Regions from separate parts of the Paenibacillus uliginis N3/975 genome, predicted to be linked through region 1. Evidence: predicted binding sites of a transcription regulator. Region 1 holds the regulator's gene; each other region holds the start of a gene.

What was found. The regulator LexA, encoded in region 1, represses DNA repair genes until DNA is damaged. The targets are predictions, from matches to a motif close to CGAACATATGTTCG.
Region 2: B9N86_RS19475 (YhjD family protein) is a predicted target of LexA. The motif match lies at 1,675-1,688, and genes of this name have one in related genera.
Region 3: B9N86_RS20025 (YhjD family protein) is a predicted target of LexA. The motif match lies at 2,886-2,899, and genes of this name have one in related genera.

What each region holds. Positions count from the first base shown of each region.
Region 1 is NZ_LT840184.1:3,489,493-3,499,490, forward strand. It holds gene metH (methionine synthase) at 1-1,679, opposite strand, end outside; gene B9N86_RS16435 (cupin domain-containing protein) at 1,857-2,393, shown strand; gene B9N86_RS16440 (IS3 family transposase) at 2,688-3,548, opposite strand; gene B9N86_RS16445 (helix-turn-helix domain-containing protein) at 3,563-4,255, opposite strand; gene B9N86_RS16450 (FixH family protein) at 4,366-4,773, opposite strand; gene B9N86_RS16455 (HAD family hydrolase) at 5,016-5,807, opposite strand; gene B9N86_RS16460 (hypothetical protein) at 5,854-6,378, opposite strand; gene B9N86_RS16465 (DUF896 domain-containing protein) at 6,442-6,642, opposite strand; gene B9N86_RS16470 (LysM peptidoglycan-binding domain-containing protein) at 6,799-7,170, opposite strand; gene lexA (transcriptional repressor LexA) at 7,347-7,973, shown strand; gene B9N86_RS16480 (DUF3574 domain-containing protein) at 8,311-8,784, shown strand; gene B9N86_RS31005 (SHOCT domain-containing protein) at 8,887-9,006, shown strand; gene B9N86_RS16490 (DUF3139 domain-containing protein) at 9,089-9,409, opposite strand; gene glnA (type I glutamate--ammonia ligase) at 9,468-9,998, opposite strand, start outside.
Region 2 is NZ_LT840184.1:4,098,419-4,108,416, forward strand. It holds gene B9N86_RS30445 (alpha/beta hydrolase) at 24-659, opposite strand; gene B9N86_RS30450 (alpha/beta hydrolase) at 693-1,478, opposite strand; gene B9N86_RS19475 (YhjD family protein) at 1,739-2,101, shown strand; gene B9N86_RS19480 (DNA polymerase IV) at 2,120-3,385, shown strand; gene B9N86_RS19485 (YolD-like family protein) at 3,382-3,714, shown strand; gene B9N86_RS19490 (NCS2 family permease) at 3,866-5,167, opposite strand; gene B9N86_RS19495 (SOS response-associated peptidase) at 5,590-6,264, shown strand; gene B9N86_RS19500 (stage VI sporulation protein F) at 6,429-6,716, opposite strand; gene recG (ATP-dependent DNA helicase RecG) at 6,798-8,849, opposite strand; gene B9N86_RS19510 (DegV family protein) at 8,863-9,720, opposite strand; gene B9N86_RS19515 (DAK2 domain-containing protein) at 9,817-9,998, opposite strand, start outside.
Region 3 is NZ_LT840184.1:4,193,755-4,203,752, reverse strand. It holds gene B9N86_RS20050 (hypothetical protein) at 1-603, shown strand, start outside; gene B9N86_RS20045 (DUF3006 domain-containing protein) at 720-938, opposite strand; gene B9N86_RS20040 (ComEC/Rec2 family competence protein) at 944-1,834, opposite strand; gene B9N86_RS20035 (helix-turn-helix domain-containing protein) at 2,388-2,603, shown strand; gene B9N86_RS20030 (hypothetical protein) at 2,616-2,807, opposite strand; gene B9N86_RS20025 (YhjD family protein) at 2,939-3,325, shown strand; gene B9N86_RS20020 (DNA polymerase IV) at 3,322-4,593, shown strand; gene B9N86_RS20015 (YolD-like family protein) at 4,590-4,928, shown strand; gene B9N86_RS20010 (outer membrane protein assembly factor BamD) at 4,998-5,567, opposite strand; gene B9N86_RS20005 (helix-turn-helix transcriptional regulator) at 6,058-6,279, opposite strand; gene B9N86_RS20000 (helix-turn-helix domain-containing protein) at 6,499-6,885, opposite strand; gene B9N86_RS19995 (helix-turn-helix domain-containing protein) at 7,105-7,341, shown strand; gene B9N86_RS19990 (DUF3102 domain-containing protein) at 7,319-8,215, shown strand; gene B9N86_RS19985 (ORF6C domain-containing protein) at 8,187-8,630, shown strand; gene B9N86_RS19980 (DUF7667 family protein) at 8,636-8,893, shown strand; gene B9N86_RS19975 (hypothetical protein) at 9,148-9,327, shown strand; gene B9N86_RS19970 (hypothetical protein) at 9,361-9,558, shown strand; gene B9N86_RS30680 (hypothetical protein) at 9,536-9,658, shown strand; gene B9N86_RS19965 (hypothetical protein) at 9,677-9,868, shown strand; gene B9N86_RS19960 (hypothetical protein) at 9,936-9,998, shown strand, end outside.

The sequences.
Region 1 (9,998 bases):
TCATACAAAAATACGGAATTGAGCACTTCTCTCCCGGCTTCAGGAAGACCGAAAGAAACATTACTGATCCCAAGGATCGTATGGCATTCAGGCATCGCTTTTTTAATGAGGCGTATCCCTTCAATCGTTTCCTGTGCTGATCCGATATACTGCTCATCACCTGTGCCGACCGGAAACACCAAGGTATCAAAAATGATATCCTCCGGCTTGATGCCATACTTATTAACAAGCAGATCATACGAACGGCGAGCAACATTAAGCTTATCATTGCGATGAATAGCCTGTCCGCTCTCGTCAATTGTACCAACGACTACAGCCGCCCCGTATTTATGAACCAACGGAGTTACCTTTTCGAACTTTTCTTCACCATCTTCAAGGTTAATGGAGTTAATTATCGCTTTACCTTGCGAATAGCTGAGTGCTAGATCAATGACTTCAGGATCTGTAGTGTCCACCATTAGTGGTACCTTAACCTTTTTAACAACAAGCTCCAGAAATTTAATCATGTCATCTTGCTCTTCACGGTCCGGATCTTGGACGCAAATATCGATCACATGGGCCCCATTTTTGACTTGAGCGCGGGCAATTTCGGATGCTTCCTCGTATTTCCCTTCAACAATAAGACGCTTAAATTTACGGGAACCCAGGACATTTGTCCGTTCTCCAACCATGTACGGCCGGTTCTCCTGCTCGATATAGACAGGATCAATACCTGATAATGCAGGTAGGTGAGACCCGTTAAGCTGACGAGGTGGATACTGACTCATAGTATTAGACAAAGCACGGATATGATCCGGCGTAGTTCCGCAGCAGCCTCCGGCGATGTTAAGCCATCCTTTTTCCGCAAAAGCGCCCATCTTTTGAGCCAAAGAATCCGGAGACTCATGGTAATGTCCATTCTCATCAGGCAAACCTGCATTCGGGTAGCAGCTTACCGCCGCTTTAGACATATCTGACAAGGAGCGAATATGGTCCCTCATAAATTCCGGTCCTGTAGCGCAGTTTAAACCGATCGATATCGGTTCGATATGTTCCAGTGATATGTAAAAAGCTTCAATATTCTGACCGGCCAGGGTCGTACCCATCGGCTCAATTGTGCCCGAAACCATGATTGGCAGCTGAATGCCTGATTTATCAAACGCTTGTCGTATGCCAATCGTTCCGGCCTTCACGTTAAGTGTATCCTGTGACGTTTCGAGCAGTAAGGCATCAACGCCGCCTTCTATTAATGCAACAGCCTGTTCTTCGTAACTTTCAACTAACTCTTGAAACGTAACTCCTCCGGTAACCGACAGTGTTTTCGTAGTCGGCCCCATTGCCCCAACAACATAACGAGGTTTCTCGGGAGTTGAATATTTTGCAACAGCGGCGAGCGCCAGACGAGCCGCCTCCAAATTGATCTCTCGGGCAAGCTGAGGTACATCATATTCAGCCAATACGACCGAGGTTGCACCAAACGTGTTGGTTTCAATCAGATCTGCGCCCGCTTCCAGATATAGTTCGTGAATGGATTGAATGACATCCGGGCGATTTAACACCAGCATTTCGTTGCAGCCGTCCAAGTCGTCTCCGCCGAAATCCTGCGGTGAGAGGTCCTCCTGCTGTATCATGGTGCCCATAGCGCCATCAAGGATTAATATTCGTTCTTTTAGTACTTCTTGTAAGCTAGGTTTGCTCAATGTTAACCCTCCCCGCAAAACGTTAAATCTTAGTGTAACAGAATATTTTTCAATAGAAAAGAACGAGATCTGAGGAAATGTGCGCCGTTTCAGCCTTAATTGATATTTTTCTAATGACAAATTACCATGACGAGGCTATAATACTTATTAATCCAAGTGGAGAAAGAGGGATAGGATATGGCAGAAATCGTTATTCGTAACACGAACGAGCGGATCACCGGAGTGGATAATGTTCGGGATTTTTTGAACAAACAGGAAGTTATTTATGAGCATTGGAACATTGAAAAGCTGCCGGAAGACTTGCAGACAAACTTTGCCTTGACCGATGAGGAGAAAAAACGCATTCTCGGTATTTATGATGCAGAAATCCGTGATTTGGCCTCCCGCCGTGGATATAAAATTTGGGATGTCATCACTCTATCCGAGTCGACGCCTAATCTGGAAGAGCTGTTGAATAAGTTTGAGGAAGTTCACACGCATTCTGAGGATGAAATCCGTGCAATCGTAGGTGGTAAAGGTATTTTCATTATTAAAGGTGCCGATGACGTTGGCTACTTCAATGTTGAGCTTGAACCAGGTGATGTTATTTCCGTACCGGAAAATACACCACATTTCTTCACCTTGATGGACAATCGTCAAATTATTGCTGTGCGTCTTTTTGTTGAAGAGAATGGATGGGTAGCCCATCCCGTTGCTGACCCAGGTTTTCAATAAAGCAATTGTATCATTTACTTGTATAAAAACTGTGGGGGTGTCTTAAAAGGTCCATTGACCTGGGACGCCCCTTTGCCTGTACTAAGACGCTACGTGCTTGACAGCTTATAAACATTGACAAAATAGAAACCCTCTCATTGGTAAAATGAAGTGTCAAGCTACAAAACCAAGTAGGCCATCCAAGGATGAATGAAGTGCCCCCTGTCAAGTAGACAGTGTAAAAAACAAAAATGGTTAGATTATTCCCCTCAGTTCAAGTTAACAGAGCTGAGGGTTTATTTTCTTTTCTCATCGTTAAGCAGCTCGTCGATACTCGTTGGGAGACAAGCCATTTAATCGCTCTGTATAGCGGTAATTGTTGTAGTAGCGGATATAATTTCTCACGTCTTCGAGGACGTCATCATAGGTGTCGTGTTTCGTCAGATAAAAGCTTTCTGCCTTCAATGTACCCCAAAATCGTTCAATGGGTTGGTTATCCAGGCATCGGCTCACACGAGACATACTTTTAGTAAAACCGTACTTAACCTGAAGTCGACTGTACTCATGTGAGGTATATTGGAAGCCTCTGTCGCTATGGAGAAGTGGAGTCACCCCCGGGTTCCTCCCGTAAGCTTTCTTCACCGTATCCATAACGAGTTTATTATTGTTGGAGTGGCTTAGAACCCATGAAACGATGGAGTTATCGTATACATCAACGATAGCGCTCAGATAGGCTTTACGACCATTCCCATACTTCAATTCTGTTACGTCTGTGCACCACTTCATATTAGGAGCATCTGCTTGAAATTCACGATTCATTACATTTTCAGCTACATGGATTTCAGAGGCTCTCACGTAGTTCGGTCGTTTCTTGCGAATCACCGATTTCAATCCAAGAGCACGCATAATTCGATAATAACGCTTTTTGTTGTAATTCCTTTTGAGTTTACGGTTTAATTGTGTGCGGATTTGACGATAGCCAAGAACCCCCTTTCGCTTGTCATAGCGAAGTTTCACTTCCTTAGCGAGCGAAAGAATTTCAAGTTCCCGGGTGGATGGCTTCCATTTCAGCCATTTATAATAGGCAGATCGAGCGATTCCGGCTATCTCACACAGCTTCGTGAGGGCATAACCTTTCTCAGCGTGCAGTTCTTGGATAGCTTGGTACAAGTCCACATGCCGGACTAACGTTAGCGTGAATTTCGTCGCTTGATCTCTGCCAACTTTTTTGCGAGGGCGTTCTCCATTTCTAAATATTCGTTCCGTGCTTCCAGTTCTTTGATCCGAAGCTTGAGTCGTTCATGGTCATCTAGCTCTTCTACAGGCTTTTTGCGACCACGATTGTCCTTGAGAGACTCCTCGCCGCCAGATTTATATTTTTGCACCCATGAGTAGACCTGGGTATAAGAAACATTATATTTTTCCATGGATTTCTGATAATCCAAATCATTGGCGATCGTATACTGCGCGATTTCAATGCGTTCTTCGAAAGTGGTTTTACGTCCTTTATTCATATGAGATAGTCCTTTTCCTTTACGAGTAGGTTTTATTTCTTCCCTACAAGTATACTTGGAAATCCATCCCGTCAAAACACTTTTACTCGAAATATGATACTTCTTTGTCGCCTCTCGTATAGAATGATTTCCGGATAAAACATCCCTGATGGCAGCAAGCTTCAGTTCCTTTGAATATGCTTTACATCCTCTGGATTTCTTTAATCCTTCATAACCATCTGCTCTATATTTCCTTATCCAATCTTTAACCGTGTTTTTATCTACCCCCAACTGCTTGGCTTCATAACTAGGGGTCGTCTCATGCTGAAGGCATCGCTTTACGATACGTAACTTTACATCAAAAGAAATTGGATTCCTTTTGGACATCATAAAAAACTCCCATCATTAGTAGAGTAGAATTTTGTTTTTTTCTACTGTCTACTATGATGGGAGCATATCAGAATTCTTGGACGGCCTGTTTTTTTCGGTCACGCTTTAACCTATTCAGTTACTTTAAGCTCTTTCATCGGCATAGAGTGCTGTCCAAGTGCAGTTACGTGTGATACAATCCGGTAAGTCCCCGGTTCTTTAAACGTCTTTTCCAGCTCGTAACTTCCACCTTGTGAATGCTTTACCGGAACTTTTGCCTGCATACCTCCACCTTCACGTGTGATTTCAAATTCAACAAGGTTTGCATCCTCGACAGGCTCACCAGATTGGGTCACCTTCGCTTGGATTATCACTTTCTCCCCGACAGCAGCCGTTTCAGCATTCAGAGTAAGCTCCACTAAGATCGGATCCATCATCATTAGCTCCTCATTCTTGTCTGCTTTGCTATCACTGCAGGCTGCCAAGGCGATTGCCACCATAATCATAGCGGAAATCAAAGCGTATCTTTTCTTTTTCACGATATCCACCTACTTTTTGAAATCATATGTAATACCTTTTTTATATTTTTTTCCTAATTCTTCAATTGTTCCATCATTATACATCTATTTAAACTGTCTAACATGTTCATTCACTTACAATTCTGTGACATTTGTCACAAAAAATAAACAAGAAAAAAGCCGGTAACCTCCACATCAATATGTGAGACGTCCGGCTTGCTCTTGTCTTTTAAGCTTGTTATGTTTTTATGAATTGACGAAAATTACAAAGAAGACAATATGTCATGAAGCTCTGACAAACTCTGAATTTCATAGTCCGGTACAATGGAGGAATCTTTAGGACGGTCCGTCCGGTTGATCCATACGGTTGTCAGTCCCGCAGCGTTTCCACCCTTAATGTCGGTAGTCAGCTTATCCCCTACCATCACAGCATTTTCCGGTTCAACCCCCAGTAAACCAAGAGCATGGGTGAAAATAGATGCATCCGGTTTACCTTTTCCAAAATCGCCCGAAATAACGATGTGATTAAAATAAGTTGCAAGTTCTGGAACTCCATCCAACTTTTCCTGTTGCAAATCAGGACTGCCATTCGTTAAAAGCAACAGCTTCACAGTGTTCTGCAGCTCTTTCAGCACATCAAACGTTTCATCATACACATACGGACGCTTTCTTCGTTCAGCAGCAAACCGTTCTGCTAGCTCTTCTGCCAGTTCATCGTTCTCTACTCCTAGAGACTTCAGCCCTCTGCGCCATGATTCTTTACGATAAACAGGAGCGAGCTCCTGAAGACGGCGGAACTCCGGCTGATCGCCTGCTGTAAAGTTCGCCCACAAGCCTTCAAATGGGTTAATGCCAATCAATTTCGTAAATGCAAAGGTGTCATAGGATTCGTACAAAGAGCGCGCTTCGCTTCGAACTGCTGTGAGCAGAGCGGTTGCATCAATTCCGGTGCTTTCCGCCCCAGCCTGACAAGTTACCTCAAATGCTTCCTCTACACTTCTTTCATCCCACAATAGCGTATCATCCAGGTCAAACAGTACCGCAGTTGCCGGCATCTCTCCATCTCCCTTTACATGCCCTCTAAAATAGCAGGCAAATCCATTATTCGTGCTCTACTGGGATATTATTGACTTTCGCAAATTGCTCCAGTCTTTCCCCCATCGCTTTTGTATCATAACGGTTAATCAAACGCGAGAACACCCAATTTCCGCCGCGAGCTTTATTCTCAATGACAACAGAACCTTGCAAAATTCTGATTTTGGATATTTCCGATGCCGTCAGCTTACGTTCGCGGTTAAATTTGAAAGTCGATACTGTGCTGCGTCCTACTTTCAAGTATGGTTTCCGTAAAAAAATCATCAAAGCCAACAAAATGTACAAACTGACTCCGATGTAGTTCATTGTCTTACTGCCTGTTCCCGCATCAACTGTAGCCAACCCGAGCAGCGCATAAAGAACAGCCAGTGCAAGCAAAATGATTGGCAGAACGTATTTACGTCCTTTAAATACATCTCCGTCACTGGTTGAAGTGTTCGTCGTTCCAAGTATTGCTTGTCCCTGCTTCTTGCGCTGTTTGTTAAGTTGAGACATATTCTTGCTAACTTTTCTTTCCCATGAACGAGACATGAGTCTCCCCCTCTTCGCTAAACTTCATATTATAGATCTCTTGAGCAGACAAGCGGAAAACGTTTAATGTTTCAAACCAGGACCGTCTTTCTCTTCATCTACCCATTCGATTGAATCCAACTGCTGTCGGAAGTTTCTCCGAAGATTATTAAGATAGACTTCACGAAGCTCGGAACGTTCTTTTTGTTCCTCCTCCGTCAACCCTTCATTTTTGTTTTTTCTCGCCAGAACGTTTATACGTTCTATTAAAGCATCGATATCCATACCTTCGCCTCCAATAAAAAATTCATTCTTAACTTTGACATGTCAAAAAGAGCTTGTCAAGGAAACCTCTCCTTACCAAGCTCGCATATGTGCTCTTCTTTATATTATACCATTATTTTAACAGATTATAAATTCCGTATCGGTGTATCATATCTTTCACCATAGAGGCAACGACAACACATCTCCAGCTTGAATATCCGGTCCTTTCAACTCATTAACTTCCCTAATAGAACTGATATATACCCTCGTGTCCATCTTCTTCGGTTTATGAGCCGCTGCAATACTCCAGAGCGAGTCACCAGGCTGCACAATAATATTCTTCTCCGCTGTCGGTTTCTCCAATCCCCCGGCAAAAACGGAAAATGCACCAGTACATCCTAAAACAACAATCAGCAGAATGAGAATCAATTTACCAACCCCACGTGACTTAATCAACTCTACCGTACGATTCCATAGAGAAGCCTGGCTATGTGTCTCTTCCTGAAACTGTCCTTCATAAATACTGCGGTATGTAGTGTATCTCAACATAATCATCATCCCCCAAACAAGTGTTCTCTTATGGATTTAAATATAACACGAACACTTGTTTGATTCAATACTTTTACGAACGGTTGTTCTATTTATTTTTTTAGAACTTATGTTTGTGCGAACGGAAGTTCTATGTTATAATTTTCCCAAACGTTACTAAATGGGGTTGATACGGAATGTCGAAGATATCCAGCCGCCAGCAGGCGATATTGGAATTTATCCGCAACGAAGTTCGGAGCAAGGGCTACCCGCCTTCCGTACGAGAAATCGGTGAGGCTGTCGGACTGGCTTCCAGTTCAACAGTACATGGTCATCTGGATCGTTTGGAGAAGAAAGGCTTAATCCGTCGTGACCCTACGAAGCCAAGAGCCATTGAGCTGCTCGGGCAAGAAGAATCGGAGAACAGTAATTTATTCACACACACCATCTCCAGAGTTCCTGTCGTCGGTAAAGTTACTGCCGGTGTTCCTATCACTGCTACAGAGAACATTGAAGACTATTTCCCTCTACCGCAACATTTTGTAGGGGACAACAAAGTATTCATGTTAACCGTAATGGGTGACAGTATGGTTGAAGCTGGCATTCATAATGGGGATTATGTGATCGTCCGTCAGCAGCAGACCGCTGACAACGGCGACATTGTCGTAGCTATGACCGAGGAAGATGAAGCCACTGTGAAAACTTTTTATAAAGAGAAAGACCACATCCGTCTCCAACCGGAGAATCCGACATATGAGCCTCTTCGCTTAAACCATGTCACCATACTTGGTAAAGTTGTCGGCGTATTTAGAGATATCCACTAGGTTTAATCTCCATACACAAATTAAAGGTTACCGTCTTGTCTTGGACAAGCGGTAACCTTTTTTATATCTTCTTTTGGAATTCCGTCTTAGGTATAACGTAAAATCCACTATATTAACATAACCTAACCCTTCTGATCTATAGTAAGAAAGCATTTTTCCATGCCCCTTATTTCCTATCTCCTACTTCCTTTTTTTAATTCTGACGTCCCATTGTTTAAAACATGGGCACTTTATATAATATTTCCAGCCCATACCGACTGGATGGTATCTGAATGAAAATGAAAGCGTTCAAACATTTAGTAACCATTTGGCGAGAAAAAAAGTGAAGGAGACAAGGATGATGAAGAAGAAGATTGGGATTATTACGGCAGCTATTGTAGTAATGTTGACCTTGGTTTTTGTACCGGTACAGCAATCTTACAGTGCGGAGGGGTCTGCGACAACCGGCATTGTCGGTAGTGCTCTTGATGGACAGTTTAACCTCAGTCATGTTATCAAAATTTATGTTCCGTCAACGGTAAAGGGCAATATTCCGATTACTGAAGAAGCACAGCAAAAGTATGTTGATCAGGCACTCACGAAATTTTCCGAATGGTTTGGCGGTGCTACGGCTCTAGATGGTGAAGGTGCTTGGGTCGATAAAGACAAAACACTGATCAAGGAAAACGTAACGATTGTGTACGCTTTTGCTGAAACATTAGATAAAAAATCGATTAATCAAGTGGTGGCTTACGCAAAGCAACTGAAAGAAGATCTCGCTCAGGCTTCGATATCCCTTGAAGTGGATGGTAAGATGTATTTCATTGAATAATAACGGCCTCATTTTAAATCTAATGGAATCACAATTCATTTCTAATACGGAGTATTCAGGTACCTAATAGTATAAGAAATATGTTGATCTACAGCTCAAGCTTTGTTTTCTTCTGATGATGCCTTTGCGAAGCTAGAAAAATTATCAGAATTGCATGCTAAAAAGATCATTACCGATGAGGAATATCAAACAAAGAAAAATGAACTTCTTTCGTCAATATGATAAGTGAAATAAAGATAGCCATAAATAAACAAAAAAATGAAGACCCTACCACTATAACTGGTAGGGTCTTCGTTCGTTTTTCTTAATCACGATCTACGTGTTTATAACTCCTCTTTTCGATATCGATATCACTCGGTCCTATTTGGACCCATTGTCCAACATTTCTATCCGTGTATGCATACGTGACATGCGGCTCGTCCTCAAATATAATGTATACAGGAAATCGAGGTATTTTGCTAAAACGTGCTTTTATACTTGCAATATCCTCTTCGTTATAGTTTTTTTCATTAATAAGGTAGGAATGTAAATCATCCTCAAGCTTATTTAACTTCGATTGTAATAAAATATACCCAAGAATTAAAAGAATGACTAAAATTGCAAAGAACCATACGACTTTCTTCATATAAGCTACCCCCACAAACAAAAACCCTCAGCGCTTAGAGCGCCAAGGGTTTCAGCTATTAGTACAGAGTCATGTATTGATCGCGTTCCCATTGATGAACTTGCGTTCTATACATATCCCATTCGATTTCTTTCAGTTCGAAGAAGTGAGCCAAGGCGTGATCGCCAAGTGCATCACAGATGACTTCGTTGCGGAGCATTTCATTCACAGCTTCCTTCAGGTTAGCTGGCAGGCTAGGAATGCCTTCTTCGATACGCTCTTCTTCAGACATCACATAGATGTTACGGTCGATCGGAGCTGGCAATGTAAGCTTGCGCTTGATTCCGTCAAGACCTGCTTTAAGCATAACAGCCAAAGCCAGGTAAGGGTTAGCAGCCGGGTCCGGGTTACGAACTTCCACACGGGTGCTTAGACCACGGGAAGCTGGAATACGGATCATCGGGCTGCGGTTGCTCGCAGACCATGCTACGTAACAAGGAGCTTCATAGCCTGGAACGAGACGCTTATAGGAGTTTACGGTAGGATTGGTAATGGCCGCAAAAGCACGTGCGTGCTTAAGCTCACCAGCCATAAAGTGACGTGCGGTCGC
Region 2 (9,998 bases), 610 kb from region 1:
GAACCGCCCTCCCATCGAACCAGCTATCCTCTTTTTTTCGTATAGGCCCATCTTATATCAAACTTCACTTCAGGAAAATCAGGAGAAGGCCCGTCCAGCAACGGTTGATTCGTATCACCTTTCAAATACCGGTCAAAAAACGATTTTGCATAAGAGCGGTTTATGTCCACAGTATGCACTGGATCAAGGCCGTTAGCAAACAGCGGCGGAGACAGCAGCGCAAGTTCTGTAAAGCTCTGGTGGTGAAATTGATCGACCGTCAAATAATACGTATCGTTCAGGCTATTTGTCATAATGAATTTCAAATCGCCGACAAACTCATCATAAAATACAGAGACTTTCTCGGAACTCGGGTCAAAGCTTTTATCCGTGTCCTCAGTCATGATATACATGAAAGGCTGTTTCAGTGCCGTATGCGCGACTGTTCCCCAAGTGGCGCCTTCCCAGCTCAGGCCTGCCTTGAAGCGGCCATCTGTCGCCAGTGCCTCAGCTGCAGTAGCGCCGCCAAGGGAATGGCCGAAAATACCGACATGATCCAGGTCCAGCTTGCCAGTCAATCGTTCGTCAGGATCATTTGCATTCCATTGTGTGAGCGTGTCCAGTACGAAGCTGGCATCTGCCGCCCGAATGCCGACCATTCCTGAATTAAACTTGTACATTTCAGCCCCAGAGTCTGTCTGAAACCATTCCTTCTACACAATTTCCCTGCCGTCTGGGAACACAATTTTGGCAGCTGTATAGGGATGATCCATGCCGACAACAATGAAGCCGTGACTGACAAGCTCTTCGACCGTTGTCATGCTTTGGAAACGGGTGGAGCTATTGCCCGGCGAAAACAACACGACCGGATATTTCTTTTCAGCTGTTGAAATGGCCGCATCTTTCACCACATGAGTTGGGATAGCCTTCACATGGCTGAACAATTGTTTTGGAAAGCTGTAAACCCCCATGATCGCCTCGCTCAGTTCAGAGGCAAAATGTTCTTTGGGCATCGACTTGGCCGCTTCGGCGTCGACAGGATACCATACATTCACCATCAGCTCGCGTTTGTCGCCCGGTTCATCGGTTATCGTCTCCTCGCGAGTCTCATCCGTCAGGTGCCGAGAAATCGTGCCGACTGCATATTTACCGGTCGGTTCTGGCATGGTGAAGATAGGAAAATAATTGGAAAATAAAACTGAAATGACCGTAACTGCAACGACGACGACCGATAGCGAGCTTTTCTTGAAAACGGACTTTGGTCGTGGCTCAGCGACAGGCTTGAGCACCCTTATTACAAGAAAAACGGCGATTACGAGCACAACGGCGTAAGTTGGAAAAAGCTGCAGGCGGAACCGGTCCGACAGACCATGTAATAAAACGGATATCGCAACCAGCGCCAGCATTGCGATATCCAGACGCGGATTTCGTTTGACAAAAAGCATGGCAAGCGCCACTGCAATACTGTTTATAATCAGTAACCAATCCATGATATTCATTCTGATTACCTCCATCTCTTGTCCCTATCTTTTTTCCAGCTTCTAACCTGGATGTAGGGTAAATAGATCAAGCTTAAAGGTTGAAGTTAAGTGCAAGTCAAGCGTAATTTTAGCAGGGAAAATCTTAAATGGGTGTAGTGCAATAGCCAGTATTTACTTTTCCTAACCCAATTAACGGTATTTACCGCTTGCATACAGAACGTGTGTTCGGTATATAATAATGAAGAATGTATGAAGAACCGGAGGAGGCCGATGCAGCTATGTCCACATCTCCGCTGCAAACCGGGGAAGAGCTCCAAATAGTGAAGGAATGTACAATCCTGCCCATCCTGCTTGATGTCCTGGAGAAGGATATCCGGAGCATGGAAACATCAGGCCTGACGGATCTTTATATAGGACGCCTGAGGGAGATTCAGAGATCCTCCATGACCAGGCTGAGCCGGCTCAAAAATGACTGCCGAGCGCGCAGCATCACGATTATGGAAACCCACCGGAAGGAGTATTCGCTGCTGCTCCGTTACCGGTGCCGCGGTTACCAGCATCACATGGAGCTGCAGTGGGATTTTGTGAGAGCCGACATCGAGCAACGGCTAGCCAAGGCGCTTCACATCAGTCTTGAATAGGATAAGGGGTGAAATGACATGCATAAACGTCAGCAACGTGTCATCTTTTTGGCAGACTGCCAATCCTTTTATGCCTCTGTTGAAAAAGCGGCCCACCCCGCTTACAAAAACAAACCGCTCGTCGTATCAGGTGATCCGTCCCGGCGAAGCGGCATCATTCTAGCCGCCTGCCCCCTGGCTAAGAGTCACGGTGTAACGACGGCTGAAGCCTTATGGCAAGCTCAGCAGAAATGCCCTGATCTCATCGTCATGAAACCCCGGATGAGCGCCTATATCCGGTTGTCACTGCAGATCATGACCATCCTGGAGTCGTATTCGGATCTCGTGGAGCCGTTCAGCATTGACGAGCAATTCGTTGATGTGACCGCCAGTCTGGCGCATTTCGGATGTTCGCCTGCGGAGCTCGCCCGTCACATCCAGATGAGGGTGCAGGAGGAAACCGGCATTTACACCCGTGTCGGCATTGGACGAAACAAGATCCTCGCCAAAATGGCCTGTGACAATTTTGCCAAAAAAAACGAAGACGGCATTTACGAATTGAACGAACACAATATGGAAGCCCTCTGGTCTTGCTCTGTCCACAAAATGTTCGGTGTCGGCTCCAAAACGACACGCCATTTGGCCCGCCTTGGCATTCATACCATTGGCGAGCTGGCCCACACTCCTCTTGGAGAACTCAAGCGGAAGATGAAACGTTACATGAAAAAAAACTGCGACATCTGGAGCGAGGTACTATGGCGAACGGCGAACGGCTATGACGACTCCCCTGTCACCCCGGACGCTTTTGAGCAGCAAAAAGGAATTGGACGGCAGACCACACTGCCTGTCGATTATGACAGCCGCGAGGATATCGATGTCATATTAAATGAACTGTCCATGCTGATCTGTGCGCGGGCCCGCGCCAAGGGCTATATGGGCAATGTGGTTCAAGCCGGTGCGCAGGGCGCTGACTTTGACCACCCGGTGGGGTTTTCTCGTCAGGTAAAACTCCCGGATCCGACTCATCTCTCGCGCGAGGTATACGCTGTAGCGAAGCAGCTGTTCGATACTCACTGGAATGGAGGGCCGGTGCGGAAAATTTGGCTCTCTCTGGGCGAACTGCAGAGCGATGACGTCTACCAGCTTTCCCTGTTCGGAGACCGGGAAAGACTGATGCATCTGGAGCACACGATGGATGAAATACGGGAAGTATACGGACCTGCCTCGGTTTACTTCGGTTCCTCCTTGAAAAACACCAGTCAGCTAAAGTTTCTTAACACGAAGATCGGAGGTCACTACAAATGAAGAAACTGACGGGCAATGGACTATGGGAGTCCAGCCGGATGATGTTGTTTGAGCATCGTGACGCTATTTTAGCCAAACAGGAACAAAAGCATAAGCAGGAGCATCCTTTTCTCGATGAGCAGCAGGTGGAATGGATCGCTGAAAAGTTGAGCCTAGCCTACCATAACAAAGGGGCTGTACAACTTCAGGTATTCGGGGAATACGGGGATTACAACGTGACCGGCATGGTTGATCGCATTGATAGCTTCAAACAACGTATTTGCATTCAGGGCTCATGGATACCGCTTTGTGATATTTTGGAGGCAGCAGATACAGAGCTTCCTTCCTGATCTGTTTCTGGTAATGGATCACGCTCATATACGAGATAAGGTTGCAATTCACTCCGAAGTTTATGTTTTTACCTATCTCTAAAAAAAGCCAGAGAATCTCCCTGAATTACAGGGGAAATTCTCTGGCTTTTTTCGTTTCACATACCCATGATTAATGGGGAACAAACACAAGCTGCAGTACAAACAATACGGCAAAAATGTACATCAGCGGGTGCACCGCGCGGAATTTACCTTTAACCACTTTCATCAGCGGATAAGAGATAAAGCCAAGCGCGATACCTGTCGCAATACTCGATGTGAGTGGCATCGTCAGAATGACGAGAAATGCAGGGAACGCTTCATCGAAGTCGTCCCATTTAATGCTTCGGACATTGCTCAGCATCAGGCATCCAACCACAATCAGTGAAGGTGCCGTAATCGCAGACAAGCCGGATACTGCTCCAACGAGCGGTCCGAAAAACGCCGCAATAGCAAACAGCACTGCAACGACAACCGCCGTCAGTCCTGTCCGACCGCCAGCGCCCACACCGGCCGCAGATTCGACATAAGCGGTCGTAGGGCTCGTACCGACCATGGATCCGGCAACGGTTGCGATGGAATCAGAAAACATGGCACGCTCGGAACGCGGCAGCTTGTTATCCTTCATCAGGCCCGCCTGTTCAGCTACGCCGACCACTGTACCCGTTGTATCAAACAGGGTCACTAGCAGGAAGGAAAAGACGACCGCATACAAACTGTTGGAAATAACATTACCTGCGGCCTCAATTGGATTCCAGACCAAGATCCCCTCAGGGAGCGAAGGTACAGACATAATTCCGTTTGAAAAGGATAACATATCCGCAAAATAAGCGATAATACCAGTAATGATCATCCCGATAAACAAGGCTCCCTTAATATCTCGGGACAACAGAATCAAGGTTATCCCAAGGCCAACCAACGCGAGCACAACCGAAGGATGGTGCAGATCACCCAGTGCTACCAGATTGTCCGGGTGAGCTGTGACGATCCCGCTCATCCGCAAGCCGATAAAAGCGATAAACAAGCCGATTCCCGCCGTAATGGCATGTTTTAAATTCGGCGGGATCATTTCGATCAACCGACTGCGCAGTGTGGTCATCGACAACAGTAGAAACAGGATCCCTGCGATAAATACAGCCGAGAAAGCTTCAATATAGGACAAATTGGCATGCCCTTGAACAACAGAATATGTAAAATACGCGTTGAGCCCCATACCTGGCGCTACAGCGATCGGATAACGGGCTACTAGGCCCATCAGCAGGGTACCGATCACCGCGGCTATAACGGTTGCGGTAAAGCTCTGCTCAAATGGAACACCTGCTCCGGACAAGATCAGCGGGTTTACCACCATAATGTACGCCATGGTAAAAAACGTGGTCGCTCCTGCAATGACTTCTGTTTTGACCGAAGTCCCATTGGCTTTTAAATCAAACACTTGATTGCCTCCATTTCTGATGTTGAAAATCACGTGATGCAAAAAACACACCTAACTATTATAGGTGACAATTTCATTTTTCGCCAACATTAACTACGTGTATACTTTAGATTAAGCGAGCTATATAAGATGAACTAAAGAAATAGAAAAACTTCAACGGAGAAGGCGGAATTATTTTGGAGAAACGAAGTGTTCGCCTAAAAGCTTTCCACAGGAAAGCTCGCTTCGGAAGCATGAGCTGTCCCCCGGATTTCAACGTTATATGAATACATAAAAAAATCTGGGGGCAAGAGCCGATCGGAAGAATAATCCGCATTCGTAGTGATGCTTAGGCTAAGAATCTTTAATTCAATCTATATAGTACGAGATTTTTAATTTTCACAATGCGACTATTATCATTGTGCCTGAAGGAGGCGAATTGTATGTGCGGCCGTTTCACACTTACCGTCACATGGGAGGATCTGATGGAACGGTATCTGATTGATCCTGAATCCACTTCCCCTTTTCATACCCCCCGTTATAACATTGCACCAACGCAGATGGTCACTGCAGTTATTCATGACGGCGTACGCCGCCGCATCGGACAGTTGCGCTGGGGGCTTATCCCTTCCTGGTCACGCGACTCTTCCGGTGCCGCGAAAATGATCAACGCCCGAAGTGAAACGCTGGAGGAAAAGCCGGCATTCAAGACACCTTTCATACGCAAAAGATGTCTTATCCCCGCCGACGGTTTCTACGAATGGCAGCGCACAGCGGACGCCAAAACACCTCACCGGATCGGTATGAAGGACGGCGGGATATTCAGCATGGCAGGCCTATACGATATGTGGACCACACCGGATGGGAGCAAGCTCAGCACCTGTACCGTCATCACTACCCGGCCCAATCAGCTGATGGAACGTATTCATAACCGGATGCCCGTCATACTTAGTCCTGAAGACGAAGCCTTGTGGCTCAGCCGGAGCGCAGGTTCAGGTGATCTCAAGCGGCTGCTCGGTCCCTTTCCTGCTGTTGAGATGACTGCCACCGTTGTTGGAACAAGCGTTAATTCGGTTAAAAATGATACCCCAGACTGCATCAGGCCCATCACCAGCTAGAGCTTTTCACACCATTCGCAGCTCAGAGCGCGCGGCGTTTCCAACGCAGTGTGGCGTTACATGATAGCGGACGAACGGCTATGCCTTGCACATGAATAAGCCCCTGCAAGGAATGTAATCCGTGCAGGGGCTTATTGGTATCCACTTGGCATAAACCGCTGAACCTAGCGGAACATGCCCCAGAGCTTAATCAAGTGAAACGTATTGTTCGGATCAATACGCTGAGAAAGAACAAACTGAACAATCTGCTGTTCATGCGCTGGACTCAGTCTTTCATTCAAAATCCCTGTTATTGTCCGTACCATCTGATGCACTTTTGCACTATTTTGAAGATCAGCTTTTGATAAACCTTGAACCAGGTTTTTAATCCTTTCCTTATAGGCAGGATTTTTCATTTTCAGCTTGATGCGTTCCACCAGTTGCGGACTAATTCCATACTGTTGATAGCTCAAACGTTTGGCACCTCCCGTAATAACTCCTGTCACTGTTTGAGTATATGACGAGGGCCGGTCCATTGTGCTACCTTGTTCAACTTAATCAATAAGATCACCTTGAAAAATCTGTTCCTTCTGCAAATATTCACGTAAAGAAGCATAGGCTGGAGATGTCCAGAAAGAAGCATCCCCGACTAAAGTGGCAGCATCATCTCTTGCCTGCTCCACCACTTCAAAATCCGCAACCATGTCAGCCAGCCGGAACTCCGGAAGTCCGCTCTGCTTCGTACCGAAGAAGTCACCCGGTCCCCGCAGGTCCAAGTCCCGGCGTGCTACCTCGAATCCGTCTTCAGTCTCGGTCATGACCTCCATACGTTCCTGACCAACCTCAGACTTCGGATCGGCAACCAGGATACAGTAAGAGGCGTGAGCGCCCCTGCCTACCCTGCCGCGCAGCTGATGGAGCTGGGACAGACCGAAGCGGTCAGCGTCCATAATAATCATCAATGTAGCATTAGGAACGTCAACCCCAACTTCGACGACCGTGGTTGAAATGAGCAGCTGCAATTCGTTGCTGTAAAAGCCGCGCATGACCTCATCCTTCTCCGCTGGCGTCATTCGGCCGTGGAGCAGTCCCACGCGATATTTCGGGAAGGCCTGCTGCATCTGGACATGAAGATCAATCGCATTTTGCACATCGAGCTTGTCGGATTCCTCAATAAGCGGACAGATCAGATAAGCCTGACGGCCTTGCTCCACTTCTCTCGCGATAAATCCCAGAACACGTTCCATCAGATCATGCTTGACCCAGTAAGTCGTAATGGGAATTCGTCCCTTCGGTCTCTCCGACAAGGTAGAGACATCCATATCACCAAAGGCGGTAATGGCCATCGTCCGGGGAATCGGTGTAGCGGTCATCGTCAGAACATCCGGATTATATCCTTTCCGGCGAAGCACGCTGCGCTGATTCACGCCAAAACGGTGCTGCTCATCCGTCACCACAAGCCCCAGTTGGCGGAAATACACATCCTCTTGTATCAAAGCATGCGTACCGACAACGATGTCGGTCAACCCCATCTGCAACGAGGCAAGAAGATCCTTGCGTCTCTTCCCCGTCACGCTGCCTGTCAGAAGCCCCACAGTCACTCCAAACGGTTCAAACAGCTTTTGCAGTGAACGCATATGCTGCTCAGCTAAAATCTCCGTAGGCACCATCAAAGCACCCTGGAAGCCTGATCTTACAGTTGTGTACAAAGCGATCGCCGCCACGACCGTTTTACCAGAACCAACATCACCTTGAAGCAACCGGTTCATGCAATACGGCGAGCGCATATCATGCAAAATCTCAAGCTCCACCTTCTTCTGCGCATCCGTAAGCTCAAAGGGCAGACTCCGTACAAACTCCCTTATGGTTGAATTGTCTGTGGTATGTACTACACCGTCCATCCGGTCGCGGTTCAACGCACGGAACGCCTGCATTTTCAGCTGGAACATAAACAGCTCTTCATACACCATCCGCCGCCGCCCTTCCTGACCTTCTTTGGAATCCACCGGCTGATGAATGGTAGCGATAGCCTGCTTGCGCGGCATCAGATCATACTTCTGAAGAAGTGCGGGCGGAAGGATTTCTGGGATCATCTCACCGTACTGCTGCAATGCCTGTCCGATCGTTTTTCGAATCCAGCCTTGAGTTATCTTTCCGCCAATAGAATATACAGGCTGCAGCGTTCCGCTCCGGTACGCTCCTTTATCCGGAAATTCGGATTCCGACGCCGTCAGCTGTAGACGTCTCTGATCCCATTTTCCCGTCAGCACGATTTCCCGGCCCGTCGTCAGCTGATCCTTTAGGAAGTGGCGGTTAAACCAAGTAGCGGTAAACATCCAATTCTCAGCCAGCATTTTGCACGACAAACGGGACTTACGTCCGTATCTCTGTAGCACAGGGATACCCGCTATTTTGGCCTGTATCGTAATTTTATCCCCGTCCTTTACCTCGCTGAGTGAGCGGAGGCGGTAATCCTCATACCGGAACGGGTAATACTCCAACAAATCTTTAACCGTAGAGACGCCAAAGGCGTGAAGCTCCCCTTCTTTCAGGGCGCTCACGCCGTTTATCTGTCTTACGGATATTTGATCCAGATCGAGACTCATAATGCTCCCCCAATCAAGCGGGCCAGATATACGCGGCAATGGTACCCGGTCCGACATGGCTGCCGATGACGGGGCCGATGTCGGACAGGACCGTTTCTTTCACCGTAAACACGGCAGACAATTGCTCCAGAAAATCATCAACAGAAGCCGGATCTGCCGTAGTGCCCACCGCTACATTAATATTCGTAACACCTGCCAGATCATTTTGGAACAATTCAATCATTCTGGCAGTTGCTTTCTTGCGGCCTCTTACTTTTTCAACCGAATAAATAATACCTTCATCATCGATAGACAGGATCGGTTTAATATTCAACAGTGTACCCAGTACAGCTGAAGCTTTACCGATGCGCCCACCTTTTTGTAAATATTCTAGTGTGTCTACCAAAAAATATAGACAACGCTTACTGCGAAGTTCTTCGGTAGAGGATAGTATCTCTTCTACCGGCACTCCCTCAGCAGCCAACTGGGCTGCATGAACAATAAACAATCCATAGCCATATGACGCTGATTTTGAATCCCACACCGTTATATCAGCTTCTCCCTCTATTAGGGAAGTAGCCAGCAGTGCCGACTGGTAGGTGCCGCTCATTCCTGAAGAGAGGTGCATCGAAAGAATAGAACAGCCGGGAAACTCCTTCAGGATTGAATCATATACCCCCACAAAGTCAGCCGGGGAGGGCTGCGAAGTTGTCGGCAGTTGAGTCGATTCGACGAGCTTCTTATAAAACTCGCCAGCGGAAATTTCTACTCCATCGAGATACGTATCACTGCCGAACATAAGACGCAATGGGACAATTCGTATGTCGTATTTCTTCACCAGGTCTGCCGGAATATCCGCTGTGCTGTCTGTGACAATAACGGTTTTCTTCACCGGGAACCCCTCCTAATAAATGACCATCAATTTACATAAGTAGAAACGACTTCGTCGTCCTATTCAAAGGGCGACGGTGTTTCTGCGAGAAATATATTAAACTTCTACAGAGAACAGATAAGCGTAAATCGGTTGTCCTCCATAGTGTACTTCCACTTCTGCATTCGGATAGTTATCCTCAAGCCAAGAGATCAAACCCTCTGTGATTTCCTCGGTTGCATCCTCACCCGTAAGAAGCGTGATGATTTCATCTCCGGAACTCAGCATTTTACCGAGTA
Region 3 (9,998 bases), 700 kb from region 1:
GCAACGACATCTGCGTCTAAAGCTGATGCTTTGAAACCAGATCTCGAGTTTGGAGCGGTTATTACTAATGAGAATGGTGAAGTGTTAGATTATGAGATTAAAGATGTGAAGAGAACTTCTTCTAAGGCGGAGACTATTGGAACTTACGACAACTCTTCGGGTAACAAGGAGATAACTGAAACCTATGAGGTTACGGTTGTGCTTCCATCTTCAGAGATTAGTCCTATGGATTCAGCAGGAGGAGAAAAAGAGGAGAATTCTGTTAAAGCAAGTATGACTGTTACTTACGATTGGCGTCAAAAGGCTAATAGTCCTACAAGAAAAGAGATCAAGATCAACAACTTCAGTGGTAAATGGGAGCCAGGACAATTTATTATTGTAAGCAATAGATATGCTTCCATGAATGACGGTGAAAGTTTTCCTGGTAACAAAATAGAAAAAAACCCTACCTCAAATACTTTTAGTTATAATACCGGATGGGGTTATGTTGAGTGGTACCCTGACACACAAGTCTCTGGACCAAGAGGTAATACAGAGGCAACTTTGACAGTTGCGGGGATGGGTGGAACTGCGAATATATTCTTGTTCGTAGTTGTTAGATAGTTGAATTTTCTAAACTCCTAAAGTACCCTATAAAGGGATTTATTGAATGTAGTGTTATAATTACCTCATACATGTGAGGACCCTACCGGCTCTATGCCGGTAGGGTCCTTTCTGCTTTAATCTTCGAAAAGCTCATTCATGAGCCCATCAATTTCATTTCTTCGCTTTTTTGTCTCATCTTTGTCCACGGTAAAATGGTTGCCATCGATTTTAATAACATCCCCAACCTCCGCATCACTTGGTAGGAGATGCTTTGGGTAATGCAGTGTTTTACCATCCTCGACTTCGACTACAGCGATATCGTCCTCAAATCGGTCAATAACTCCCTTTATCATTTTGGTTACCTCACAGTATCGAATTTTATTGTCTTCCCGTCGCTTACAGCAGTAATCGTACCTTGAGTATCAGTCCTGTACACAGTTACTTTAGCTCTCTTCAAGCGATTGATAATAGCAGACTTTGGGTGGCCATATTTATTATCTTTCCCTGCACTGATTACGGCATACGTTGGTCTGACCGCATTGAGGAAATCTTGCGATGTCGATGTGTCCGATCCATGATGTCCCACCTTCAGGACGTCGACTTTCAAGAGTTTTGGACTCTTCAACATGTCCTTTTCACTTCTGGCCTCTGCGTCGCCAGTAAAGAGGAAGGAAGTGTTGCCGTATTGTACTCGTAGCACAGCACTCCAAGCGTTTAAGTCTTTGCCATACTCCGCAACGGGGGCAACAAACTCCGCTGTAATTCCATCAAGCGGGAGCGTTAGACCGACTTTAGCAGTTTTTATCTTTAACCCGCTGTTTTTAACTGCAAGCAAAAAATCCTTATATGTATTTGTGGTGTGTGATACTCGTGGGGCATAAACAGACTTAACCGGTATGGCATCGATCACCGTATCCAACCCGCCAATATGATCGGCGTCCGGGTGTGTTGCAATGATTGCATCCAAACTTTTAACGCCAAGCTGCTTAAGATAATCAACCACTTCGTCGCCCTTGTGGTTATCCCCGCCGTCTATTAGAATATGTTGACCTTTAGGTGTCTGTATCAGTGTGGAATCACCCTGTCCAACGTCGAGGTAATAGACTCGCAGTGTGCCTGATGCCTGTTCTTGCTGTAACTTTGGCATAGTCTGGTCAGTTTCTTTTTCACTAGTTGTAATACTTGAAATCGGGGAGCAGGCAACCAGTACAGATAAAATAAGTGCAAGTGTTATGTATAGTTTTTTCATAATGCCTCCTTATGTATTGATTTTAACACATTAAAATAAATACAAAGACCCTACCGGCGTGCGTGTGCTGGCAGGGTCTTTTTTGCGTTACAGATGGTTACCACCTTGCAATAACTATGCCTATTGTAATTAAGCTGATAACGATCGATGCAACTGAAAGCCATGATGTTAATTTGAGCATTTTAGAGGCGTTCATTTGATCAGCTCCTTTATGGTATAATCGAGTAAAGAAGAACGACACCTTATATTTCACCAACCCTTTGGGAAGCCCCTTGTGGGGCTCCCTTCCGGGTCGTCTGATTAGCGAACCAGAGCGGTGATGAGGGTGATGATCGAGACAATCAAGCTGATGATTGCAGTCATTAGCATGATCTTTGCAGTCCGTTCATCGCGTCGTTCTTCTTTTCTCGTCTTTCGCATTTTTTCTTTCACCTCCTTATACTCTTATTATACAACGAATATCGTTGATCATCAACTAAAATAGTTGAAATAATTAACTAATATCGTTGATGTTTTTTATGTGTTGGGGTATATTAAATATGAGGTGAGTATAATGCTGTATTTAAAATTAAGTGAGCTCATGGACGAAAAGCGTATTAATACAAAGCAATTAAGCGAGATGACGGGGATACGCTGGAATACTGTTGATGACATGGTTAAGAACAAATCGAAGCATTGGTCTCCTGAGAATCTGGAGAAGGTAATGCTTGCTTTAGAGATCAGCAATATTTCAGACTTGATTGAATACAAAAAAGACCCTATCGATTAAGGGTCTTTTGTTTTATCGTAATTGAATTAACCTACTTACATGATCGATATCCAAAATAGGTATGTAAACCACTCCATTATCACTTCGAATCTTAACCCGATCCGCGCAAGTCTCGGCGATCCCTTGCAGTATTTCTCCATCCATCAACCTGATTGTAACTGATTGTTTCTTCTCAATTGCCGCAAGTATTTCTTTTCTCCACATGAGCAAGGCAACCCCCTTTTCTCTTCTGGTCGTTTATTCTTCAAACACAATTGAATTCCTTCTTTTGTCATTGATAAAAGAACGAACGTTCGCATATAATACAAACAAACGTTCTCTTTTTGAGGTGAGGAATGATGTTGAGTATTGGGTTAGAGCCAGAAGAAACTAAACTGGTTAAGGATTACACTTTGATCCCTTTGTTGCTTGATGTTCTTGAAAAGGATCGAGCGATTCTTTGCGTGTCAGATTTAAAGACATCAGAAATGACTAACGTTATAATCGATCATTTACAGGCAGCTGCTTTAGGTGATTTGGCTCAAGTACGAAGAGACATGCGTGAGTGCGGTTTGAAAGTTTATGAAGAGCGAAGGACAAAGCTCGGCATTGAAGTTGAGTTTATTTGCAGAGGATATCATCATAAGCTGTCTATGCTTTGGGGGCTGATCGAAGCAGAGGTTATTCAGCGGTCTTACACTTACTTGGGTTTAAATATTTCGGACAGAGGGTGCGAACAGTGAAGGCATCGAACCGAGTGGTCATGTTGGCAGACTGCCAATCTTTTTATGCAAGTGTGGAAAAAGTAGACCATCCACAGTACAAAGATCGTCCACTAGTAGTTGCAGGGGACCCAGAGCGGCGGTCTGGCATCGTACTGGCAGCTTGCCCAATTGCCAAGTCAAAAGGGATAACGACTGCAGAGAGGATAGGGGAGGCAGTCGCCAAATGCCCTGATCTTGTTGTTATTAGACCGCGGATGCAAAAGTATATAGATGTGTCCATGCAAATTACGGAGATATACAAGCAGTATACAGACCTTGTGGAGCCGTACAGCATCGATGAGCAGTTTCTGGATGTAACCGGCTCTTTACACCTGTTCGGCTGCACACCAAAGGAACTTGCGCAAATTATTCAAAATCATATCCAAGAGTCAACGGGAGTATATGCCCGTTTTGGCATTTCAGAAACCAAAATCCTAGCAAAGACAGCGTGTGACAATTACGCCAAGAAAAATTCATCCGGCATATACACCTTGACCAAAGAAATGCTTCCCGAAACGCTTTGGAAACGGCCCGTGAGTGATATGTTTATGGCTGGAAGCCGTATGACACGTCATTTTGTCTCGATGGGCATGCCTACGATCGGCAGCGTTGCAGAAACAACGCTTGGTAAGTTAAAGCAGATGATGCGCCGGAAGTTTGGTAAAAACTCAGATATTCAGGCAGAGATGTATTGGCGTATTGCCAACGGAATTGACGACAGCCCAGTACGGCCAGGGACACATCAGGTCGCCCCCAAGTCTGTAGGGCATATGATGACGCTCCCTAGGGATTATGGCACTTTGGCGGAGATTAAGGTCATACTGTTGGAACTAACGGAGCTGGTCTGCCAGCGTTGCCGTGCTCTTGGTTGTATGGGTCATGTGGTATCTGTTGGCTGTATGGGGGCAGATTATGACCATCCCACAGGATTTAACCATCAAATGAAGATGGAGGACCCCTCCAATATTACTAATCAAGTCTACCGATGGGCGTGTAGGCTTCTTGAGTTGTATTGGGACGGTCTGCCGGTCCGGCGTGTAGGCATAAGTTTGACGCAGCTGACACCAGATACGGAATATCAAATGTCGCTGTTTGATTCAGGTAGGGAGAAGTCCATGGCCTTGGAAAAAGCTACTGATGCTTTGAAAAACAAATACGGTAATTCTATTCTCATCAGAGCTGCATCGATGACAGCAGCAGGCCAAGCGCTTGATCGTTCAGCTAAGATTGGAGGACACTATAAATGACAACACGAAAAAAGCTGGAGGGTAACGGACTTTGGGAATCAAGCCGTATGATGCTGCCTGAGCATAAAGAAGCTATTATTTGTCAGCAACATGAAGAATGCCGAAAAGGAAGGCCAATACTAGATGCGCAGGAAATCGAACTAATCGAAAGCGCGTTGGCCGAATCTTATAATGACCATCGAAGAATTACATTGCAACTGTTTGATGAGTACGAGGATTTGCAATTGACCGGCATCGTTGTTATGGTCCATAAATTCAGACGGGAGATTAAGCTGTCGATAGAGACAGACGAATGGCAGTGGATTCGAATTGAAGACATAATTTCGGCCACTTAAAGAACTGTAATAATTACAATGACGAAACATTAAAAAACCTGTCAGCTAAGATGCCGACAGGTTTAATTATTATAGGCCATATTTATCTTTGAGTTTTTGATGTAATTCTATAGCTTTGTCTTTGTTATCATTTTCGATAAATTTAGCAAGTTCCTCGAAATCATTTTGCTGTTCTTCTGATAAAAGAAGATAATTACTCTTAATAAGATCAGCGATGTCAGTTCGATTTTCTAACGATACGGGACCGACAGACTCAACGTATATTTGAGCAGCTTCAATAGAAAGAGCAGCAAATTTATCGTTTGCTTCAGTTAGAACATTCGAGGTGGTTTTAGGCTCAATGTATTCCCCGCCTAATTTCGCATGCAAAGCCCGCACTTTTTCTACATCCTCTTGATCCATTAGATCTGCCAACTCAAGAAATTGTTTCTTGTCCTCACCATCTGCCAGGTTCCGAATAAATTCGGATGACGATTTTGCTTCTTCTGTTTCTCCCATTTCCATTAATTTAATGTAAAGCTCAGCTTCTTTAAGTAATAATTGACGACTTTGATCAACTGATTTTCCCTCTGAGTTACCACAAGCCGTAACAGCAAGTAATATGAGAATCAGCACAGTAAACACCCATGTTTTCTTCACTTTCTCACCTCATATAATTATTACTTAAAGTCTAGCAGATTCAGGTAATCTTGTTTAGCCCCAAAAATCTGCAGCATTCAAATAATGTCGAGGAAATGAAAAAGAAAATTAGAGATTGAACCTTGAATATATTATGTGCTATTATGAGAACCATATCATATATTTACCAATTAACTTACTCCTAGCCTGGGCAGAAGGGGCTTTCTAAGTAGATTAATTATTGATTAGTGGTTTACAAAGGCCGCTACAAAATCAAGTTTGAGGACAGAAGCATCATCTCTTTTAAAAAAAAGTTCAATAGTGATAGTTATACGCACACTTATTGAATTTTGAATTTCAAAAGAGATACTTCTTATCTTATTTGATATTTGTAGTGGCCTTTTTGCGTCCAAAAAACTTTAAAGGGGGTGGTGCTAGGAAGGTTTTGTAACTAAGGAGTGATGTGTCACCCGTTTGGGTGACAAGTAGCCCGGGGGAGAGTGAAAACCACTCAACTCCTGCGAACGACTTTGAGGATGTATAAATCTGTGATGCGGCAGCCTAAAATGTGAGCAGCATTAAAGGCAAATTCGAGGGACATCTTGCGTTCTCCATTGATGAGCTTACTTACATACTGGCGTGAAACACCCATACGTTTAGCAAACTCTGCTTGTGTCCATCCCTTCTCATTTAGTCGTTCCAGCAGGGTGCAATCCCCGAGCTGGAAACTCATTCATAACTCCTTTCGTTTTCGGAACATTCGTTCTCGTTTTTTGTTCGGTTTTATGATATGCTTTTTTTACAATCTCACACGGAAAAATCAGGCATTGCACTATTACTGGAGGGCTGTACATGCAAAAATCAGAAGCTGACATTAGTTTAGAAGATTATTTGAAGATGCTTACTAATAAAGGTATCGATGTTTCTGAAGTGAACACTTACTTGGATAACCTTATTTTTTCCAGCGTTTCAAAGCAGCTTCTAAAAGATTGATAACGTCATCCGCCTCTTCTTTACTTAATTCATGCCCCTTATACGTAAGTTTAAATTGGTTTAACTTTTCAATAGGAATATCAGCTAACTCCGACTCCTCATGAGGATCGGAGTTTTTATTTGTAATATCAACACCATAAAAATTGAGGGACGTTTTCTTCAGCAAATAGTCGGTTGTTGCTTTTAATATTTCTGACACGTTAATTAATATTTCTCCACTTAGTCCACGTTTTCCCCGTTCAATATCATACAGGTACTGAGTTGAAATTCCGAGTTCGGCAGCCACCTCTGGACCGCTTAACCCCAATTCTTTTCTGCGTTCTCTTATACGGTTACTGTTATCCAATTCTCATCGCTCCTTAAAAATAAAGCTATATGCTGAATAGATACTATCACTAAAATATTTAAAAGTAAACACGCAAATAGCTGGAAATAGGAGAAAAATCAAGCATTAAGCTGTATATAGCTTAAAATATCTCTAAAATAACGCAATATGCTTTATTTTTCACTTTGATAAATAAAGCTATTAGCGTGATAATACGAATCACAGGAGGTGAGCAACATAATGGATTTTTCCAAGGCAGTTAAGGTGGTTATGGAGAAAACGGGAATGAGGAAAGCCGAAATTGCCCGTGCAACAGGATACAGCTATCAGCACATACATGATTTGTTGGCAGGTGAACGTAGATGGAACGAAGACTCGATAAATAAAGTCTGCGATGCACTTGGAATTACGATCAGTATTTCTTGTACTGCTACTGATGAAAAGGATGGTGAGTATGAACGAGCTAACATTATCTAACGATCTTCAGATTATAACCGCTGAAATAAACAGTTACAAACAAATCGCCGGACAGTCAGTATTCGAGATCGGCAAACGATTAATGCACGTAAAGGAAAATGACTTGGCTCATGGGCAATGGGAAACATGGCTTGAACAGGTTGATTTAATTCCGCGAACCGCACAGCGAATGATTCAGGCGTATGAGCAGTTCTCAAATACGACGACGTCGTCGCTTTTGGAAACAAGCAAAATCTTTGAAATGCTCTCACTTCCAGAATCTATCGACAGGGAAGAGTTCATCGAACAGGAACACGAAATCCCTTCAACGGGAGAAACGAAGACAGTTGATGAAATGACGGTCCGTGAACTCCGGGAAGTGAAGAAGGCGCTAAAGAATGCAGAACAGGATAGGGCAGCAGCCGAACAGCGAGCTCACGAAGCTGAGATGGACAAGCAGGCTGCAATAGCACAAAAGCATGCTCTTGCCCAACAGATTGAAACGTTAAAATCCAACACACAACGTTCACCGGAGGATGAAAAGAAGCTGCGTGAGCTGATCGAGGAAAACCAGCGTTTGTATCAAGCTAATCGCAGGATGGAAGACGAAATGCTTGAGCGGAATACCGCTGATGAAAATGCCCGTTCAAATCTTCGAAAAATGAAGGAGTCACTGAACAAAACAAGGGCCTATGTGGATGTCGATCTGTCAAGCGCTCTGATGTACTTCTCATCCATTTCAGATCACCGTGAAGCTCAAGAATACGCCGCTAAATTTTGGGCGGAGTTGGATGAAACAATCAGTCGCAATCGGGCCAAATGGAACCAAGCATTACAGAATCCAATTATTGAGGAGGTAGGGGAGGATGCAGGCAAAGTTTTTGACATCAGTTGAAGTGCAATCATTACAAGAACGTCTGAGCTTGTATGAAAAGCAAATTGAGGCATTGAAAAAGCGCGTGATTTGCACGCGTAAAGATCAAGAAGCGCTTCGAGTGAGGGGAAGAGCTCGGATGATCGAACTGTTGGGAGATCCGGATTCAGAGAATTTTAAGGCTAATAAGCGGCGTGGATTTTCAATGCTCTGGAGTGAGTACAGGCAGTGGTTTAAGCCGATTCGATCATACCGTGACACCCTTGAAAAAGATTATGACGCGGGAATCAAATTTATTGAAGAGTGGATTCCATCAGTACAACAGGCGATTTCATTATCGTGCTGCCCATTGTGTCAGCAGCAACCCGGGATGACTGAAATAGATGATCTGAAGTTGTGCCGTAGTTGCGCAAAGATCATCAACGAAGGACGGTGATTAACATGGCAGTCATCATCCACCCAGCACACCGTAAACTAGCCGAGCTTGTACAAATGATAATTGACCATCATAGTGGCGAGCTTAAAGTCAGAAATCTTGAGATGAGATTGCTTTTCCCACTATTGATGGACAACCTCATGCTAGTCCGAGAGACGGATGAGTTGAAGAACCTGGCGCTTGAAGCACAGACAGCGGGGGATATGGATTGGGTGCAAGAGATCACCGTCAAATTAGATGAAATGGAGGCGAAGTACTCGTGACGCAGATTAATGAAATCCCTGTGGAAGTCATGAGCCACTATAACAACCTTCACATATTCTCAGAAAGTGGCCTTGTGAATCCCGCGAAAATTGACTTCGTCCTGATGGAAATCGCAATGATCGAACGCGACTTTCCTCGCATCAGGGAATCACAATGACCGCATTGCTGATCGTCGCAGCTTGGGTCCTCATCAATGCATTGTTTGTCTTCCGGCTTTGGATGGTAGCAGAGATGAAAGAAAGGAGAAGCAAACTTGAACGCAGCAAATGAACTACGCAAGAAGATGGTACAAGCCTTGCAAGCTGAACGGCGTATGCTGGCTGAGCGCAGATACCTGGAAGCGCTGGATGCTCGTGGAGAATACCGGAGATGCCGTCAGGAGCTATTGAAACTGTGGGGTGATCGTCGGGATGTAATGCAGGAAGTCATATAAAACATCATTCACTGGAAGGAGGTGAAACAGGAGATGAGCAAGGTCGAGATAGGAAAGAAATTTAAGCTCAAGTCAACGGGGCAGCGATTTGTTGTGGTGGAGGAAATCAAAATATTCAGATTATCACCAGTTGCCGCACCAGCATTCCACACACCGAATTTGACGGAACAGGATGTACTGGATCAATTCGAACCATATGAGGAAGGAGATGAAAACGACAGAAGCTGCTGAGATGGTTCTGAAGGGGCTATTATGCCAAGTGTGCGGGGCTTATGTGGATGGCGAGGAGCCGGGGTATCCACGTAAGTGTGAAGATTGCGAAAACGAATAACTGGAGGTGAACAAACCAATGAAACCAAGTATTGGACGTATAGTTCATTTTAACGATGAAGTGGGTAAGACACTAGCTGCAGTTATTGTCGCAGTTGTAGACAATGTTGTGAATTTATCTGTATGGAATGAATTCGGACATCAGTTCAATGTTTTAAACGTTCGCCAAGGTAACGAACCTGGTCAATGGAACTGGCCGCCGCGCGTGTAAAATCGGTAACACCTATTATTTTTTTGCCAAAATCGGGTTTTTGAGCCCTAAAAAAGGAGAATGAGCAATGACAAAGCTGAAAGTTGAGTTGGAGCTGGACTGGTTTGACTCTGAAACTGGAACCGTTTCG